2 regions of the Mechercharimyces mesophilus genome follow, and region 2 is predicted to be linked to the other one. Evidence: predicted binding sites of a transcription regulator. Region 2 holds the regulator's gene; the other holds the start of a gene.
The links. The regulator NrdR, encoded in region 2, represses ribonucleotide reductase genes. The targets are predictions, from matches to a motif close to AACACNATATATNGTGTT.

Region 1 (9,047 bases), on a different contig from region 2:
GGGATCAAACTTCTTACAGGCATGACGAAAACGATAGGCAGCCAAAATTTCTTCCTTGCGTGTTTGGTTATCCATATTCATTCCTTCCCCTTTCATCAAATAACGATCGAGATCGAAAATGTTCATCCCTCCTTAAATTAAGGAGAGTTTCTTTACAAGATCTATTATAACCGCTACAATTAAAATTAGAAGTACGCACATTTATGTTGTATAGTATACTTTTTTATACTGTAAAGGAGGGAAAGTTCTTGTCATTTCCTACAAAAGAAAAGTGGGCATCCGATGTCTTTGCTTGTCCAGTGGAAGTAACCATCGATGTGGTAGGCGGAAAATGGAAAGCGATTATCCTTTATCACCTCATGAAAGAAACTCGACGCTTCAATGAGCTCCGGCGATTAATTCCTGAGATTACCCAGCGGATGCTCACTCTACAATTACGAGAATTGGAACGAGACGGAGTCATTCATCGTAAAGTATATAAGCAGGTCCCACCCAAAGTGGAGTATTCCATTACAGACTTTGGTCAAACCCTGACACCCATCATCCATCAGATGATGGAGTGGGGAGTCGCACATACCGAACAACTTGCTGCCTCACGCAAAGAAAATACGTAACTGCAAACATAGGAAAAATTCGTTTCAACCCCTCTTTAATCTGGCAAGAATGATCTGCCTATGTGTTAAAGAAATTTGATTATCCGTACCCCATACAATGACGGAAGAGCGGAATCATTTATAGCTACAAAAAAGCGAGGACCCCTTATAAACGGTCCCTCGCTTTTTTATTTATATGCGCTATACACCTGGTTCCAACATTTTGTATGCTTTAACCTAGTAATTTTACTACTTCGTCTGCTACGCTTTTACTCGATTGTGGGTTTTGCCCCGTAACCAAGTTCCCATCTACTTCTACGTGATCCTGCCAGTCAGCGGCGACAATCACTTCAGCCCCTTGTTCACGCAGTTTGCTTTCCAAGAGGAATGGCATGTGAGAAACCAAGTCGACCGTCGCTTCTTCTGAATCCGTAAAGGCGGTAACCTTCTTCCCAGCCACCAATGGCTTTCCACTAGCGTCTTTCACATTGACCAAGCCAGCAGGACCATGACAGACAGCGGCGATCACTTTATCGCTCTTAGCAAAGTATTGCAGAGCCTCAATCAGATCGGCGTTATCGGGGAAGTCAAACATGGTCCCATGACCACCAGGCAAAAAGATGCCATCAAATCCTTCCACGTTAACCTCCGCTAAGGGCAATGTGTTTTCACACTTGCTTAGCACTTCTTGTGATTCTTTGATATCACTTTCATTAGAAATACTATTGGGGTCCAATGGTACCTTGCCACCTTGCGGACTGGACAAGGTAACCTCGTATCCTTTTTCTTTAAAAGCCTGATAAGGAACAGAGACTTCTTCCAACCAAAATCCCGTTGGCAGATCATCCGTAATCTTATCGTGGCTTGTAATAACAAATAATATTTTTTTACTCATGATCCTACCCCTTTCACTAACATGTCCAAGATCTAGGAGTCAGCTTCGCTCCTCCAACTACTATACCCGTTTGAACCCATATTCAAAAGTACGCACATTCTTGTGATTTAGTACCCTCTATGATACTAGGTAGATAGAGGGACTACGAAGGGCTTTGCCCGGTTAGTTTCTTTCTTGTTAACCTGGAACGACATCATATCTCTTCTTCATGGTTCTGGATATCCACAGTTACCCAAAGTAACCTGGATCATTGTACAAGTGATTTTCTTCGAGTGTTTTCCCAGCAAACTTTCGGATTCTCGTTGTCTCAGGATGATACTCGCTTCGTATTTCATGGATGATCTCTTCTGTGCGCTCGGAAATTTCATCTTCACTCATCAGTAGGGTAACATCATCAATATCATGTGGACCGATCTTCCATTGCCCCTGCACTGCCCCTCTAAACTCTCCATCTATGAATAAATACTGCAGGACCTTTTGTGCATGAAACTTCTCTTTTAGTTCGGCCATATGGGCGCGAACCAGTATATCCGACTTATTCATCATCCTTACTAGTTTCGGTACAGACTGGCGCTCGAGGTCCACATCTTCCGGTTTGATAAATCCGTCACCTAAGCCTTCTACGTGGACTTTCATCAGCTTGTTTTCGACTTGAAGATGCGTTATTGCCTTATTTATCTCGATCATCTTTAGCCTCGACCAGCTTTTCATTTGTTCCGGCGTAGTAAAAACAAAGAGATGTTGAAAGTTGAGTATAATTTGTGCAATGGCTTCTTCCCTGGTTAATTTTATCTCCTCTATGTCAAACCATTCTGTCTTAAAATCAAACCAACCAGTATTCCAGTCTGTGTCTATTTGATCTTCGTAAACGAAGAAAGCTTCTTGTAATTGTTGCAACGCTTGAGTGATCTCTTTTCCGCTATAATCTAGCTCCGCTTTTAATTCCTCTTTTGATATCCCACTCATCGTTTTTATGGCTTTCAATATTTCCTCATGAATTTTCTTAGGCCTCTTAAGTTCTTTTTTAAACACATAGGAATAAAGCCTCAAATCTTCCTCTAGTACATAGCCAACTAATCCTCCTTGAAATCTCCCCTTCACAATCTGATGCTTTTTTCTCCAGTTGCTAGTAAGGAATGCATCATTAAATTCTGTTCTATATCTCAGCCTGGGTGGTTCACCAGGACGCGAGTTAAACACTGGCGCCACCGGTTGATGAAGCTTAAACAGCTGTCTATACTCCTCCACATCCTGACTCTCTTTTAGTGGATCAATCAGTCTTTGCCTCTGTAGACGTGTGTATAATACCGTCTGTTTCTCTATTTTCGCCATATTCCGCTCTCCTCCTAGATTATTGATTACATTAAGTATTTTAAGGGCATTAACTCTATCATCCGTATTACTGATTCGGAGTCCTAATAGTCTTCTCCATACTGTTCCAGGTCACAATCCACTCTACCTGCTTCCAAATACAACAGAAAAAAGCTTGTCGTTGATCTTATCTTCGACAAGCTTTTCCTAACTCACTTTATTCGTAATCTCTCACCGTGTTAGACAGACTCCATCTCTTACGCAAACAGAAAATCATCATCCGTCAGCCGCTCCACATTTAGCGCTTTTACATATCCGTTCCCCTTCGTGGAGAAGAAGTCATGGGTCTTCGTTTCTGTCTTAATCCCATTCTCTACAATCGGGTTAATGGTTGGGTCCGCGAACACAGGGTCTAATCCTATATTCATCAGAGCTTTGTTCGCATTATACTCTACGTAGTTAATCACTTCGTCCGTCAGCCCGATTGGATCATACATTTCAGCCGTATACTCTCGTTCCAACTCATACAACTGCTCCATGAGAGACGAGACGTCACTTTTGAGGCGTTGCTGTTGTTCTGCGGTCATCTCACCTAATAACTCTTGTGCCAATAGCCCCACGTAAACACCGTGGATCGCTTCGTCACGCAGAATCAAGGAGATGATTTCACCGGAGGCCGTCAATTTTCCTTGCCCCGCCAGATACAAAGGATAGAAAAAACCACTGTAAAAAAGAAAACTTTCTAGGAAAACACTCGCCACCATCGCCATGTACACTTCTTCTTTGCTCGCTTCTGGCTTGAGCAAGGCATGATAATACTTCAAAACCAGACTGGCTTTCTTCTGTAAGAGCGGATTTTCTTCTACCCAACGGAAGATGGCATCGTTTTCCTCATCCGTCACCAGCGTGGTAAAAATACTACTATAGCTCTTGGCGTGGATCTGTTCCATCGCACCAAAGAGGGCGAGCACCGCTTTTTTCTGTAATCCTTCCACATGGGTCGTCAGAAGTGGCATGCCCTCGCCACCTTGCTGTGTGTCCAGCAGGGTGAGTCCGCCTAGCACCAGCTTATACGTCTCTTTCTCCGCTTCAGATAATCCTTTCCAGGTATTCAAATCCGCAGAGAGTACAATCTCCTCTTCCGTCCAAAACTGTTGTATTTGTTGCCGATAAAACATCAAACTCATCTGATCTTCTTCGCGATTCCAATTGACGGCTTTTAAGGTCAAGCCGATCCCTCCCCAACAACAAACTTAAATCAAACCGAACAAGATAAACACTCTTCCACATCTAGCTTACGGGTACGTGTGTAATAGAGGCTTTTTAACCCTTTGTGATTGGCATAAACATAGTAGCGCGCCAATTGACGCGTGGAAATGTCGCTATTAACAAAGAGGATGGCACTAATCCCTTGGTCGATGTGCGCCTGTGCTTCTGCCACCAGATCCATCACTTTCATCATGTCCATATCATAAGCGGATTTATAGTACCAGAAGTTTTCCCGTGCAAGGAACGGCATGGGGAAATAGGTGGTCGCATTGGCATAAGTTCTCGACTCAATCGCACTCGTGATTGGCATAATGCTGGATGTCGCATTTTGTAAGTACGAGATACTTCCCGTTGGGGCAACAGCCAAGCGATAAGCGTGATACAATCCATGTGTCTGTACCTGCTCCATCAACTGTTGCCAATCCGTCTTCGTAGGAATATCCATATCTGCAAAGAGCGAAGCAACACGTTCACTACGAGGCGAGAAGTCCTCCTGCAGGTATTTCTCAAAGTAGCGACCCGTAGCGTAATCGGAGCGCTCAAAATCTTTGAAGGTCTCCCCTTTTTCTTTGGCGATCATCATCGATTTCTCAAGTGAATAATAATTGACGATCATAAAGAAGGTGCGTACGAAGTCGCGTGCTTCTTCCGATTCAAACATGATCCGATTTTTGGCGAGATATCCGTGTAGGTTCATCGCTCCTAAACCGACAGAATGTAACTCCTCGTTCGCCTTGCGCACGGTCGGAGCATTCTCGATGGTCGTCATGTCAGAAACCGCCGTGAGTGCTTCCATCCCGGTATGAACCGCTTCACGAATCTTCGCTGATTCCATCACATTGACGATATTTAAGGAGCCCAAGTTACAGTTGATATCACGTTTGATGATATCCGGTTGGCTGTAATCGGTGATTTCACTCGTCTCCATCATCTGGAAAATTTCCGTGCATAAGTTGGACATCTTCACTTGTCCAATCCCTTGAAGAGCATGGGCTCGGTTGGCATTAGACTTGTACATGATATAGGGATAGCCCGATTCCAATTGGATGGCAGCAATCTTGGATAAGAAGTCACGCGCACTCATCAATATCCGCTTGTTTACATTTGGATTGGCTACCAGCTCTTCATAGCGCTCATCCAAATCCATATCGTCCAAGTGCTCTCCATACTCCGCATAAACAGAATAAGGGGCAAACACATAGAGTGGTTGATCCTCTTTCGCTAACTGGAAAAGCTTATCGGGTACGATTAATCCGATGGACAGAGAGGCAATCCGTGTCTTCTCATCCGCGTTAATTTTTTTGGAATCGAGAAACTCATTCACATCCCAATGGAAACAATTGAGGTAGGCTGCACCAGCACCTCGACGCTGTCCCAATTGATCCACATAGGAGAAAATATCTTCTAACAGTTTCAGCACCGGCATAACGCCACTCGCCGCTCCTTCAATTCCCTTGATCGGTTCTCGACGGGCCCGCAAACGGGAGAGATTAAGGGCAATTCCGCCCCCATTTTTACTCAGTTGTGCCGCAGTGTTCACATTAAACATAATCGAATTCAAGGTATCATCCATACCCAAGAGGAAACAACTGACCATCTCACCACGCCGGCTTTTACCCGCATTTAAAAAGGTAGGCGTAGCCGGCTGATACCATTGGTTCATCATCGAAATCACAAAGCTTTTGGCTTTCTCTACATCTCCTTGTGCCAAATAAAGAGAAACAGCCACTACCCGGTCTTCGTAAGTTTCAAGGTATTGCTTCTTATCATTGGTTTTTAGCGCATAATCCGTGTAAAACTTTGTGATGGCCATATAGGAATCAAAGGTGAAATTCTGTTCATAGGCTAGTTGATAGATCGACTCAATCGCAGAGAGTGAGTATTGTTCCAACAAGCGCGGATCATAGTAATCCTTCTCTACCATATACTCCATCTGTTCTTTAACAGAGGAGAAGCGAATCAGCTTTGTCTCTACCTCTTTTTGGAATTCAGCAATTGCTTCATGATCCTTATGTAGCTGATAAAACCCGTCCGTCATTTTCGTAACTTCGTTGTTCAACTCGATATGATTCATGCTCTAACTCCTCCACCCTTTCCTTAAAGATCTCTCGATCGCTCTTGGTTCCAGAGAGCTCAAATTTATGAAGAATGGGCACTTGATACCTCGCCCCAATAACATCTGCACTGCGCGCAAAGTGTTGCGCAAAATTGCGGTTACCACTCGCTGCTACGCCTTGTAAATAATCGCCGTTCGTCTGCAAGAATGTTTCCACCGTCGGGGGAACTTGTCCAAAACCCGTCGTAAACGTAACCAAAACATAAGGTTCTTCTATTACCAGGTCAGGTTCGATCTTTATCGCATCCCAACCAAGATGTTTCATAAAGCGGTCCACATTTCCCGTTTTGGAGTCATAGATTACGAGCATCCGTCTTCCTCCTAGCAAGCAAAAAGAGAAAGAATAGTGTCAATGCTTCTTTCTCCTCAAGGTGTGTTAAACACAAGATATAGTATGTATATAGTAAATCGTATTCAAGATCCTGTGTCAATAAAGAGAAACAGAGGATTTTTGTCAAGAAGTTTTTGAGGGGTTTTTAAGGATCTCTTTCTTTATTTAGGGGGAAAAAGAGAGAGAAAATCATAGAGGAAATTCGTCACCTTGAAAAGTGTAATCGCGGACGAAGCAGTTGTCAACGTGCTAGCAAAAATAAAAAAGGTTTTATAGTTACCGGCAGAGGAGAGATGGAACGTAAGTGTTCTGTCATTTGTTTTGTCTAACATAGGAGGCTTATTCTCCGACTGACATTCATTCGTTATCATTAAAAATATGAACCCCAATAAGAAATGTAATCAAAAAATAAATCATGTTTGTAATATCATCTATTTCATTTAATAGAAGGAACAATACACCAAATAGCAAAGTTGCATCCGTTATAAAAGCGTATATTCGATATAGTGATCCTTGAAAACTAATACGTATGAAACTTGAAATTATAGTAAACAGACCGAATAAGAGACATATAAGAACCAATATACTAATATCAAGGGATGAAATAGAAATGTCTGCAATTAGATAGAGAAGAAATAGGACAAAAATATAAGTAAGCCCTGTTGAAGCTATCTCTTTAAAGTATTTCATAGAAAATAAGCCTCCTGCTAATGTTGAAATTAGGGGATATATCTACTTGTCCACTAACCCTACCCTCCCCATAGAAAGACCCCTCCATAGTTAACAGATGAAAATGGTTTCTTTTCTCTGTCCACTATAAGGGGATCATATCACGAATGAGGAATCCCTTATTTACTCATTCCCTGTTCTCGGAGTAAGTACTGAAGAGAATCCGGTGACAGACGAGGTTTTATTGTCGTCATGTTAAGGAGAGTGGAAAACGTCTCCCCTTCCACTTCATACTTGAGTCGAGGGCGAAAGTAGACGTATCCATCCGTCTCTTCAACATTGAAAGCACGATGGAGACCATAGCTCTCATCGGGGGGAATCGTACCCAGAATGTTTCCCGTCTCTTCCTCTAGCTTAATCTGATCGATATTATGTTCAAAAGAAAGCAAAGTTATCTCTTGGTCATAATGATTTTCTAGTGTATCAGAAAAAGAGAGGGAAATCACGGGAAGCTCCGTTTCCTGCTCCATACCTCCTTCACCACCCGCTAGTAAGGACTCTTCTTCTTTTTCTTTCACTTGAAAGTAAAAATCTCCTATATTCACACGATACTCTTCATCTGTTTCAGAAGTAATTACTACCTCCATGCCTTTTGCATGCAATTCACCTATTTCATTCGGGATCAGATCAAAAGAAAAGATATAGTGCGTAAAATGTTTGTACTGACCTGCTGGATCTAACCGAGAGTTATCTATCTTAAACCCATCTGGTTGAGGAAATTGTATCCCATAGCCGACCAGTTCATCAGAAAAATCGAAGAGATCTACTTGCAGACGAATCCGCTCACCTTTTATGGCAGAGATGTCTCCCACCCAACCAGGTTGCGCTACTACCCCATCAATATCCCTTGCAAAACTGTATTCATCTGTATATTCAAGGTACAAATGTGTCGCTAACACACCCATAAGAAAGAAGGAGAGTGCGATAAAAATAATAAACAATCCTTTTCTATCTATAGCCATTTTTCTCTTCAACAAGTACATTCCCCCCTGTCTATTTCTATACTTTTATATTCCACATTTTCTTGCTCTTCCCTTCACTCCAAGTGGCTGTTCGTACACATAAAATAATCCTATAGATAAATGACTCAGTTTAATTGTCTTTCCTCAAACATAGAGAAAGAACAGAAGTCCTAATTAAAAAGCGATCTCTGAGAAAATAAATAGTCTAGTCACCATTTTTTGATCGATTTTATGCTCCTATAAATGGAAAAGTTTTGCTACTCCCAGTATACAAGCCATTCCATACTACCCGCATTCAAGCACCCATCATCATGCTTACGATCAACCAAGAGGCCATCAGCCCTGCGAAGTCAGCCATAAATCCAACCTTTACAGCATACATCGAGCGACGAATACCGACAGATCCAAAGTAAACCGTGAGTACATACAAAGTAGTATCGGTACTTCCTTGCATAGTGGAAGCCAGCACCCCTAAGAATGAGTCCGGCCCTTGTTGCTGAAAAATATTTTCCATGAAAGCCAGTGCTCCCGCTCCTGAAATAGGACGCAACAACCCCAGTGGAAGTACTTCCTTTGGGAAATCCACCCATGAAGTAAGGGGAACTAAGAGATTAAGGTAAAATTGGAGCGCTCCCGATTCACGAAAAACGGCTACTGCCACCATCATCCCTACTAAATGAGGGATGATTTGCACAATTGTTGGAATTCCTTCCTTCGCTCCCTCAGTAAAACTTTCATAAATGGGTACTTTCCTAGCGAGTGCATAAACAGGAACAAAAGCTAAGATCACGGGTAACATCCATTTGGACAAAGCGGTTATCCACTCGATCATCGTCATCCC
Region 2 (9,047 bases):
TTCGAGACAGTGGAAAATGTATTGACTCATATTGATGACCTTCCAGGAAAGAAACTGAAGGAAAAGGTGGAAGAGTATCAAGAACAAGCCCGTTTGAGTAAAGAACTAGCAACGATCTATCGAGAAGTGCCACTCGATTTGACGCAAGACGATTTGCGGTGTGATGAACCCAATCACGATTCCCTACGTGAGCTATTTCAAAAATTAGAGTTCAAAAAGCTGTTGGAGAGGCTAGAACCAGGCACTGGACAAGCTGATGAGAAGGAAGAAAGCTTGGATGAGGTTTCGTATGAAATCATAACCGAGCCAAATGCCACATGGGAAGAATGGTTACAACAAGAGAAGCTTGCTCTCTTTGTCGAATTAACCGATGAACATTATCATCACGGCGAGGTGGTGGGTCTCTTTATCTCGGATGGAGAAAAAGGAATGTATGTTTCCTCGGAAGTACTCTCCAGATGGGAGGCATGTCAAAATTGGCTGGCGAATGAGAAACAAGCAAAAGTGGTGTATGATGCGAAAAGAACCCAAGTAGCATTGGCAAGAGAAGGCATTGACACGATCGGACTTACCTTCGATATCTTATTGGCGGCTTATCTATTAGATCCATCCGAATCAGGGCCTTCTTTGAGTGGGATTGTGAGTCAGTATTTAGGTGGAGGTCTTCCTGATGATGAAACCGTTTATGGTAAAGGGGCTAAGCGGAAAGCCTTAACTGGGGAAGCCTTAGCCGAACATCTCGCAAGGAAGACGCAATCCCTTATCCGTTTGCAACCCATTTTGGAGAAAGAGCTTAAAAACGATCAGTTGGATGAGCTTTTCTATGGGATAGAAATGCCGTTAGCGGATGTATTGGGACGCATGGAGAGAGATGGAGTGAAGATTGACGTGGAGCAGCTCCATGCGTTAGGCGATGAGTTGCGAACGCGCTTAGAAGAGCTGACCCGTACCATTTATGAGTTGGCTGGTACAGAGTTTAACATCAACTCTCCCAAGCAGTTGGGTGAGATCTTATTTGATAAGTTGGGCCTTCCCGTCATGAAAAAGACGAAGACGGGGTATTCCACCAGTGCGGATGTACTAGAAAAACTGGCACCACAGCATGAAGTGGTAGAGTATATCTTGCATTATCGGCAAGTGGGCAAGCTGATTTCCACCTATGTGGATGGATTGTTAAAGGTTATTGAACCCGAGACAGAAAAGATTCACACCCAGTTTAATCAGGCGATTACGGCCACGGGACGACTAAGTAGTACACATCCCAACTTACAAAACATCCCCATACGTTTAGAAGAAGGTCGCAAGCTTCGCCGCGTATTTGTACCCACGGAACCGGAGTGGTTCATGTTGGCGGCGGACTATTCACAAATCGAATTGCGTATTCTGGCTGATATTTCGGGAGACAAGAATTTGATCGAAGCTTTTACTCAGGGCCGGGATATTCATACGCAAACGGCAATGGACATCTTTGGTGTCGATGATGATGAAGTAACCCCTCTTTTGCGGAGTCAAGCGAAAGCAGTGAATTTCGGGATCGTCTACGGGATAAGTGATTATGGTCTATCACAAAACCTGAACATTACGCGCAAGGAAGCAGGCGCGATCATCGAAAAATATTTTGAGAGTTACCCAGATGTGAAAGCCTACCTAGATGGAGTGATCGAGCAAGCGAAAAAAGAAGGCTATGTGACAACGCTCTTTCATCGTCGCCGCTTTTTGCCGGATATTCATTCGTCTAATTTTAACCGCCGTAGCTTTGCTGAACGTACAGCCATGAATACACCGATTCAGGGCTCCAATGCCGATATCATCAAAAAGGCGATGGTAAGCATGGATCGCAAGCTACAGGAACAAGGATTAAAAAGCCGTATGTTGCTACAAGTTCATGATGAACTGGTCTTCGAAGTGCCACCGGAGGAACGGGAAGAATTGACCGCCTTGGTGACGGAAGTGATGGAAAGTGCGATTCAGCTTTCTGTCCCGCTCAAGGTGGATGTGAGTAGTGGTGCTTCTTGGTATGAAGCGAAGTAAGGAAGAGGTTGCGATAGACGTAAAGGAGTAGGAGATAGAAAATGCCAGAATTACCAGAAGTGGAAACGGTAAAACGTACATTAAGTGAATTGATCATCGGAAAAACGATTGAAGATGTGGTGATAACGCTGCCACGGATTATTCAGGAACCACAAGAACCGGAAGCTTTTCGCCTTTGTTTGCTCGGCACCACGATTCGTGGACTGGGGCGGAAAGGGAAGTTTCTCCTGATTCATTTTGACGATTGGGTGCTGGTTTCTCATTTGCGTATGGAAGGCAAGTACCGTGTGGAAGAAAAGACAGAACCGGTTGCCAAACACACCCATGTTCGTTTCACTTTTACTGATGGCACGGAATTACGCTATTTGGATGTACGTCAATTTGGGACGATGCATATTTTTCGTCGAGGAGAAGAAGAGGAAGTGGCTCCGCTCAATAAATTAGGTCCGGAACCGCTCACCCCTGATTTTAATTTACAACGTTTTTCAGAAGGGATGAGCAGACGAAAAACGTCCATAAAAGCACTGCTCCTTAACCAGTCCTTCATTGCGGGCCTGGGGAATATCTATGTGGACGAAGCTTTGCATTTAGCGAAGATTGATCCGGCGCGAACCGCCCCCTCCCTTACACCGTTAGAAAAGGAGAAGCTCTTTCATAGTATTGAGGCGACGCTGGAAAAAGCGATTGCTGTTGGAGGCTCTTCTGTTCGTTCCTACGTGAATGGAAATGGGGAGATGGGGATGTTCCAATTGCAGATTCAAGTTTATGGCCGCAAGGAGGAACCGTGTCTCCAATGTGGAACCCCCATCAGGCGCACAGTAGTAGCAGGACGAGGAACGCATTATTGTCCCCAGTGTCAGGGGTAAAGAGTGTTCGAGGTTCATTGCGGTTCAGCACACCTTTCCGCCCTTTTCCATAAGATAGGTTAGGATATCGGTCGGAGGGAGAGGATGGAAGGTGTGGACCCTGCTACCGTTGCTTTTTATTTCTTTTGCTATCAGTATGGATAGCTTTGGTGTCGGTTTAACCTATGGAATGAGAGGTATGCGGCTTCCACTTACATCCATTGTGATTATTGCCGGTTGCTCAGGTCTCATGATGGCCCTATCGATGGCGGCCGGACAATGGTTGGAGTATTGGTTTTCTGTCGACAGTAGTAGGTATTGGGGAGCATCGATATTGATTCTACTCGGTGCATGGAGTCTCGTACAAGGATGGAAACAATCACGGAAAGCAGAAGATCCGAGTCATATGGTAACGCTTTCGAAGGAAAGAGAGATTTTCTCCCTTGAATTGCGCGCGTTAGGTTTAATGATCCAAATTCTAAAAAAACCGATGACAGCGGATCGGGATCAATCGGGGACAATTTCTTCTCCAGAAGCTCTCCTCTTAGGAATGGCCTTATCTCTAGATGCTTTTGGAGCGGGAATAGGAGTAGCACTGCTGGGGTACCCATCTTGGCCGGTTGCTATTATGATTGCTATCATGTGTGCTCTTTTTCTACGTGTGGGTATGGAAGTGGGTTTTCACTTGCAACACCGGGGCAAGCTACGCTTTATGAAATATGTTCCAGGATTGATCCTTATCCTGATTGGCATAGTAAAAGGCTTAACTAGCGTATAAAGGAGGGTGGTCCATGATTATTGGTTTGACGGGGGGAATCGCAACGGGGAAAAGTACCGTTGCTGATTGGCTAAAGGAGAGAGGGGCGATCCTCATTGATGCGGACCAAGTGGCGCGAGATGTGGTTGAGCCAGGTACCGTTGGGATACAAAAAGTAAGAGACCGCTTTGGTGAAGAAGTGATTACTGCTGACGGTGCGTTGGATCGCAGACAACTACGTGCCATCGTCTTTCAGGATAAAACACTGCGTTTGGCGTTGAATGAAATCTTGCATCCACTGATTCGACAAGAAATGAAGAGACGAATGAAACAGTACGCCGAAGCAGACCCGGAAGCCATCATCGTTCTGGATATCCCTCTTCTCTACGAGTCAGAATTGACGTACATGGTGGAAAAGGTGATCGTGGTTTACGTTCCAGAAGAGCTACAGCTGGAGCGCCTTATGGCGCGCGATCAAATGGGACAAGCTGAGGCGATAAAGATGATAAAGGCGCAACGGCCCATTGAGGAGAAAAAAGAGTTAGCCGATTATTGTATCGATAATTCCGGTGAGTTAACGGAAACAGAAAGTCAGGTGGATCAACTATGGAAACAACTCGAACAGATCAAAAGCGGTCCAACTCTCGGCGGAGCATGATTTCCTCAGTCCGGACAATTCTGATCGTCGTGCTAGTCGGTCTTACTCTGATTGTCTTGTTGACACCCTATTATAATAAATGGATGTATCCACTGGCGTATGAAGAGGAGATATCCTATAGTGCAGATGCCCATGGGATTGACCCCTACCTCGTAATGGCCGTTATTCGTGTGGAGAGTCGTTTTCGACCAGAGAATGAGTCACATAAAGGAGCACAGGGTCTCATGCAATTGATGCCCGATACGGTGACGCATATTGTAGATGATGCTGAATTCTCTCCATCATTTAGCCAATCGGTCAATGACCCAGCTATTAATATTCATATGGGAACGTGGTATTTGTCTTGGCTGGAACAGGAGTTTCATGGGAACCAATTAGCGATGATTGCCGCCTATAATGCAGGACCAGGAAATGTGAAGAAATGGATGGGAGAAGGTACTTGGGATGGAACAAAAGAGAATATTGACCAGATCCCTTTTGGTGAAACAAGGAACTATGTACAAAAAGTTATGTTTTATTACGAACGCTATCAAACCGTATACGGAGAGGTAAATATGGACCCAATTTCCCGCGATCAGCAAGAATAGACGCGGGTTTTCCTTTATTTTGCATTGCAATATGTGTCATACTGATTATAATAATAGGAGGAATTATTGTGTGATATTTGAGGGAAGGGGTTTTTTTATTATGACTACACGCATCGCTATTAATGGATTTGGACGTATTGGACGCATGGTCTTTCGTAAAGCCATGCATGATCAGAATATAGATATTGTAGCCGTCAACGCAAGTTACCCAGCAGAAACCCTGGCTCATCTTTTGAAGTATGACACGCTTCATGGGGCACTAACAGATGAGATTCAAGCGGTTGAAGAAGGTTTATTAATAAATGGGAAGTTCGTACAATTAGTTTCTGACCGGGACCCTGCTCGGTTGCCTTGGAATGACCTCGATATTGACGTCGTAGTAGAGGCGACCGGGAAATTTCGTGATCGTGAAGGAGCAGGTCGTCACCTGCAAGCGGGAGCGAAGAAAGTAGTGATTACGGCTCCGGGGAAACAGGAAGATGCAACCATCGTCATCGGTGTGAACGAGAAAGATTACAACCCACAAGATCACCACGTTGTTTCCAATGCTTCTTGTACCACGAACTGCCTCGCACCCGTAGCCAAGGTCCTGCATGACACTTTTGGGATTGAACACGGGTTGATGACAACGGTTCATGCGTATACCAATGATCAAAAGAACTTGGACAATCCGCATAAAGATCTTCGGCGGGCACGTGCCTGTGGACAATCCATCATTCCGACTAAGACAGGTGCCGCTCGTGCAATTAGTCAGGTATTGCCAGAGTTAGAAGGCCGTATGAATGGGATTGCCTTACGTGTTCCGACACCCAACGTTTCCATCGTCGACTTGGTCGTTGACTTGAATCAAGAGGTTACGGCAGAAGAGGTTAACCGGGCTTTGAAGCAAGCGGCAGATACATCAATGACTGGAGTTCTTCAATATACAGAAGATCCGTTGGTTTCTAGTGACTTTAATGGGAATGATCATTCTGCCATTGTGGATGGACTATCGACGATGGTGACGGGGAAAAAACAAGTGAAAGTGCTTGCATGGTATGACAATGAGTGGGGTTACTCTTGCCGTGTGGTTGACCTCGTACATCTTGTCGGCAAATCAATTGATAAGAAGATTGAAGAAGGGACAACGAGCAAGGCATAAGACCTTGACAACCATCTATGAAATTGGAGAGACTTAAAGGGTAGTCGGATTCGGGAGGGAAAACGAATGCGGTGCCCTTTTTGTCATTTTACAGGTAGCAAAGTATTGGACTCACGGCCCGTGCATGAAGGCCGTTCGATTCGCAGGCGACGTGAATGTGATTCATGTGAACGCCGCTTTACCACTTTTGAGATGGTGGAGATGAAGCCACTCATTGTTGTGAAAAAAGATGGACGACGTGAAGAGTTTGCACGGGAGAAGCTTCTCCATGGTTTGATTCGAGCTTGTGAGAAGAGACCCGTTCCCGTCGGGGAATTAGAAGAAATGGTGGATGATATCGAGAAATCTCTCCGTGAACAAGGAGAAGCGGAAGTCCCTTCACGTGAAATTGGTGAGCGAGTGATGGAACACTTGATTCACGTGGATGAAGTTGCTTATGTGCGCTTTGCTTCTGTTTACCGGCAGTTTCGTGATATCAATGTTTTTGTACAAGAATTGGAAGATTTATTGGATCGATCACGTGATCCCAATTCCCTTACGAAGGAAGAAGAGGACCCCTCGTAAGGGTGACAGCAAGGAAGGTCATTTTGTGATAGTATGGGAAGACAGTTTTGTAGAAAGGCAGGGGGAATGCGATGAATTGGAAAGAGTGTTCACCGCTGGATCTTTTCCGCGTGCGGACAGATCGTCCGCTTCACTTCCATGACATCAATGGGCTTTTGCATCTGTACCAACCCATGATTGGAGCAACAGCCGCTGGTTTATTCTTGACATTGGCGTATCAATCCTCTTTGCATGGTGCAGGAAAAACGGATTGGTACCCTCATCGCTATCTCATGAATTTAACGTCACTCACATTTACACAGATGCTTCAAGCACGCTTTCAACTGGAAGGAGTGGGCCTCATCAGTACCCGTCATACTTATTACCAGGAGAAGCGTTGTTTTGAGTATGAGTGGATTGCGCCCCTTTCCCCTGCGGACTTTTTTGCTAGTGATGTATTAAATGTCACCCTCTATCATCGATTAGGAAAAGAACGTTATCTTCAATTGCGTGAAGCGATGCTTCCTTCTAAAGAAGGAGAGGAGGAAGAGGATACATGGATGGATATTACCAAATCCTTCCAAGAAGTCTTTGGAACCCTCTCTCCTTCAGAGATGAGCGTGGCTTTTGACCTGGAAGCGCCGGCACTCCAAGTGAAATCACCACAAGCTCCATCATTATCACAAGCGGATTCCTTCCTTTCGCCTGTGTCACAAGCAAGCAAGTCGGTAGAGGGCATGCAGGTGAAGAACTCATCCGAGACGGAAGGACCGGATTGGGAATTGATCTACACACGAATGCGTCCGTTACTTAACACAGATGGATGGAATGAATCGGTTAAAGAGCAATTAAGTCAAATCCAACTTTTGTATAAGTTAAGTGATGGGGATTTATTGCGTGCTTTGCAAAATCCTGAGGTGACCGGTGATGGTCAAATTCACATTGAACGCTTGCGATTCTTTGTGCGTAGTGAATTTCAGCTCCAAGCACGGCGATCAGGCGAGTGGATGCAGACTGATTCATATGATACACATGAATCGTCTGCTAAAGTAGAGATTGAAACTCCTACCGTGGCAGAGGAATCAAAGAGAAAAGAAGAACAGAAGGAAGAGACAGAGGAAGAGAAGCATTTTCGCCAATTGGAATCGATCTCGCCTTTGGAGTTTCTATCCTACTACCATCAAGGAACACGTATCCCTAATGCAGATTTAGAGTTGGTTGAGTGTTTGATGAAAGATTATCGTTTGCCACATGGGGTAATCAATGTTTTACTTGATTACGTCCTGCAGACGCATAACAATAAATTGCCACGACCCTTGGTAGAAAAAATTGCGGGACACTGGAAGCGCCAACGTGTGCAAACAGTGACCGAAGCGGTTGAGTTAGCATTGGAGGAACGGCAGACACAGCAAAGTAAGAAACCGTCTGCTAAAGGAAGGCGATCGACTCCTGTTAAGACGGACAAGCTACCTGCTGCAGTCGCTAAAACGAAGAGCGGAGAGAAGCCATCCCCAGCGAAAGAAGAGTGGGAGGCAGATCCGCAAGCACAGGCAGAGATTATGGAGCAACTAACGCGTATGCGTAGCAGGTTGGATCAACGAATGCGAGAAAAGAGGCAAAGTAAATGAAACGAGTAGGGGAAACCTTGGGGAACAAAGAGGTGCATATCGGGAAAAAAAGAGCGAGTGAGCATCTTCAGTCCCTGCTCCAGCATCCGCTTCTGCAGGAATTCCGAGGTCATCATCCTCAGCTTACTCGCGAGGTCTACGCTCGATCTCTCTTGCACCTTCGTCAATATGTAAAAGAGCAGGAAAATTGCATGCAATGCCCGGGCTTGGAGAAGTGCCCAAACTTGATGCAAGGGCACCAGCCAGATTTGGTATATCAAGCCCAATATCTTGAAGTGCGTATGCGTCCATGTGCCAAGTGGAAAGCCCATCAACGACGACAACAAAAAGAGAAGTTAATCCAGAGCCACTATATTCCTAAGGATATCTTGGAGGCTACGTTTGAAACGATTACCGCCAATCCAGCGAGGATTGCAGCGGTGCAAGCAGCGATTCATTTCTGCGATCAATTTGCCGATGAAATTCCGCCGAAAGGGCTTTATCTCTACGGTGACTTTGGTGTGGGGAAAAGTCGGATTGCCGGCGCAATTGCACAAGATTTAACGCGTCATGACGTTGATTCGCTGATGGTGTATGTACCCGACTTTATGCGAGAGATCCGTGATGCTATTCATGATGGTTCCCTAAGTGAAAAACTGGATGCATTGAAGAAAGCAACGGTTTTGATTTTAGATGATATTGGGGCAGAAACACTCACACCATGGATTCGGGACGAAGTGTTGGGAGCGATCTTGCAATACCGTGTGGCAGAAGGCTTACCCGTCGTTTACACTTCCAATATGGCTCCGGAAGAGCTGACGGATCACTTGGCGTATTCCAATAAAGGTGGCGTAGAACGTACCAAAGCGCTACGGATT

Region 1: the regulator NrdR is predicted to act here: its motif matches at 6,564-6,581, upstream of nrdI (class Ib ribonucleoside-diphosphate reductase assembly flavoprotein NrdI).

Annotation. Positions count from the first base shown of each region.
Region 1 covers NZ_JCBAPH010000001.1:933,386-942,432, reverse strand. The annotation lists gene AC6RGY_RS04800 (NAD(P)H-dependent oxidoreductase) at 1-81, opposite strand, end outside; gene AC6RGY_RS04795 (winged helix-turn-helix transcriptional regulator) at 249-614, shown strand; gene AC6RGY_RS04790 (type 1 glutamine amidotransferase domain-containing protein) at 826-1,488, opposite strand; gene AC6RGY_RS04785 (DNA glycosylase AlkZ-like family protein) at 1,717-2,820, opposite strand; gene nrdF (class 1b ribonucleoside-diphosphate reductase subunit beta) at 3,057-3,986, opposite strand; gene nrdE (class 1b ribonucleoside-diphosphate reductase subunit alpha) at 4,058-6,142, opposite strand; gene nrdI (class Ib ribonucleoside-diphosphate reductase assembly flavoprotein NrdI) at 6,078-6,494, opposite strand; gene AC6RGY_RS04765 (hypothetical protein) at 7,364-8,221, opposite strand; gene AC6RGY_RS04760 (spore maturation protein) at 8,502-9,038, opposite strand.
Region 2 covers NZ_JCBAPH010000004.1:103,601-112,647, forward strand. The annotation lists gene polA (DNA polymerase I) at 1-2,031, shown strand, start outside; gene mutM (DNA-formamidopyrimidine glycosylase) at 2,073-2,897, shown strand; gene ytaF (sporulation membrane protein YtaF) at 2,989-3,654, shown strand; gene coaE (dephospho-CoA kinase) at 3,668-4,291, shown strand; gene AC6RGY_RS11865 (lytic transglycosylase domain-containing protein) at 4,240-4,878, shown strand; gene AC6RGY_RS11870 (glyceraldehyde-3-phosphate dehydrogenase) at 4,979-6,019, shown strand; gene nrdR (transcriptional regulator NrdR) at 6,086-6,583, shown strand; gene AC6RGY_RS11880 (DnaD domain protein) at 6,655-8,190, shown strand; gene dnaI (primosomal protein DnaI) at 8,187-9,047, shown strand, end outside.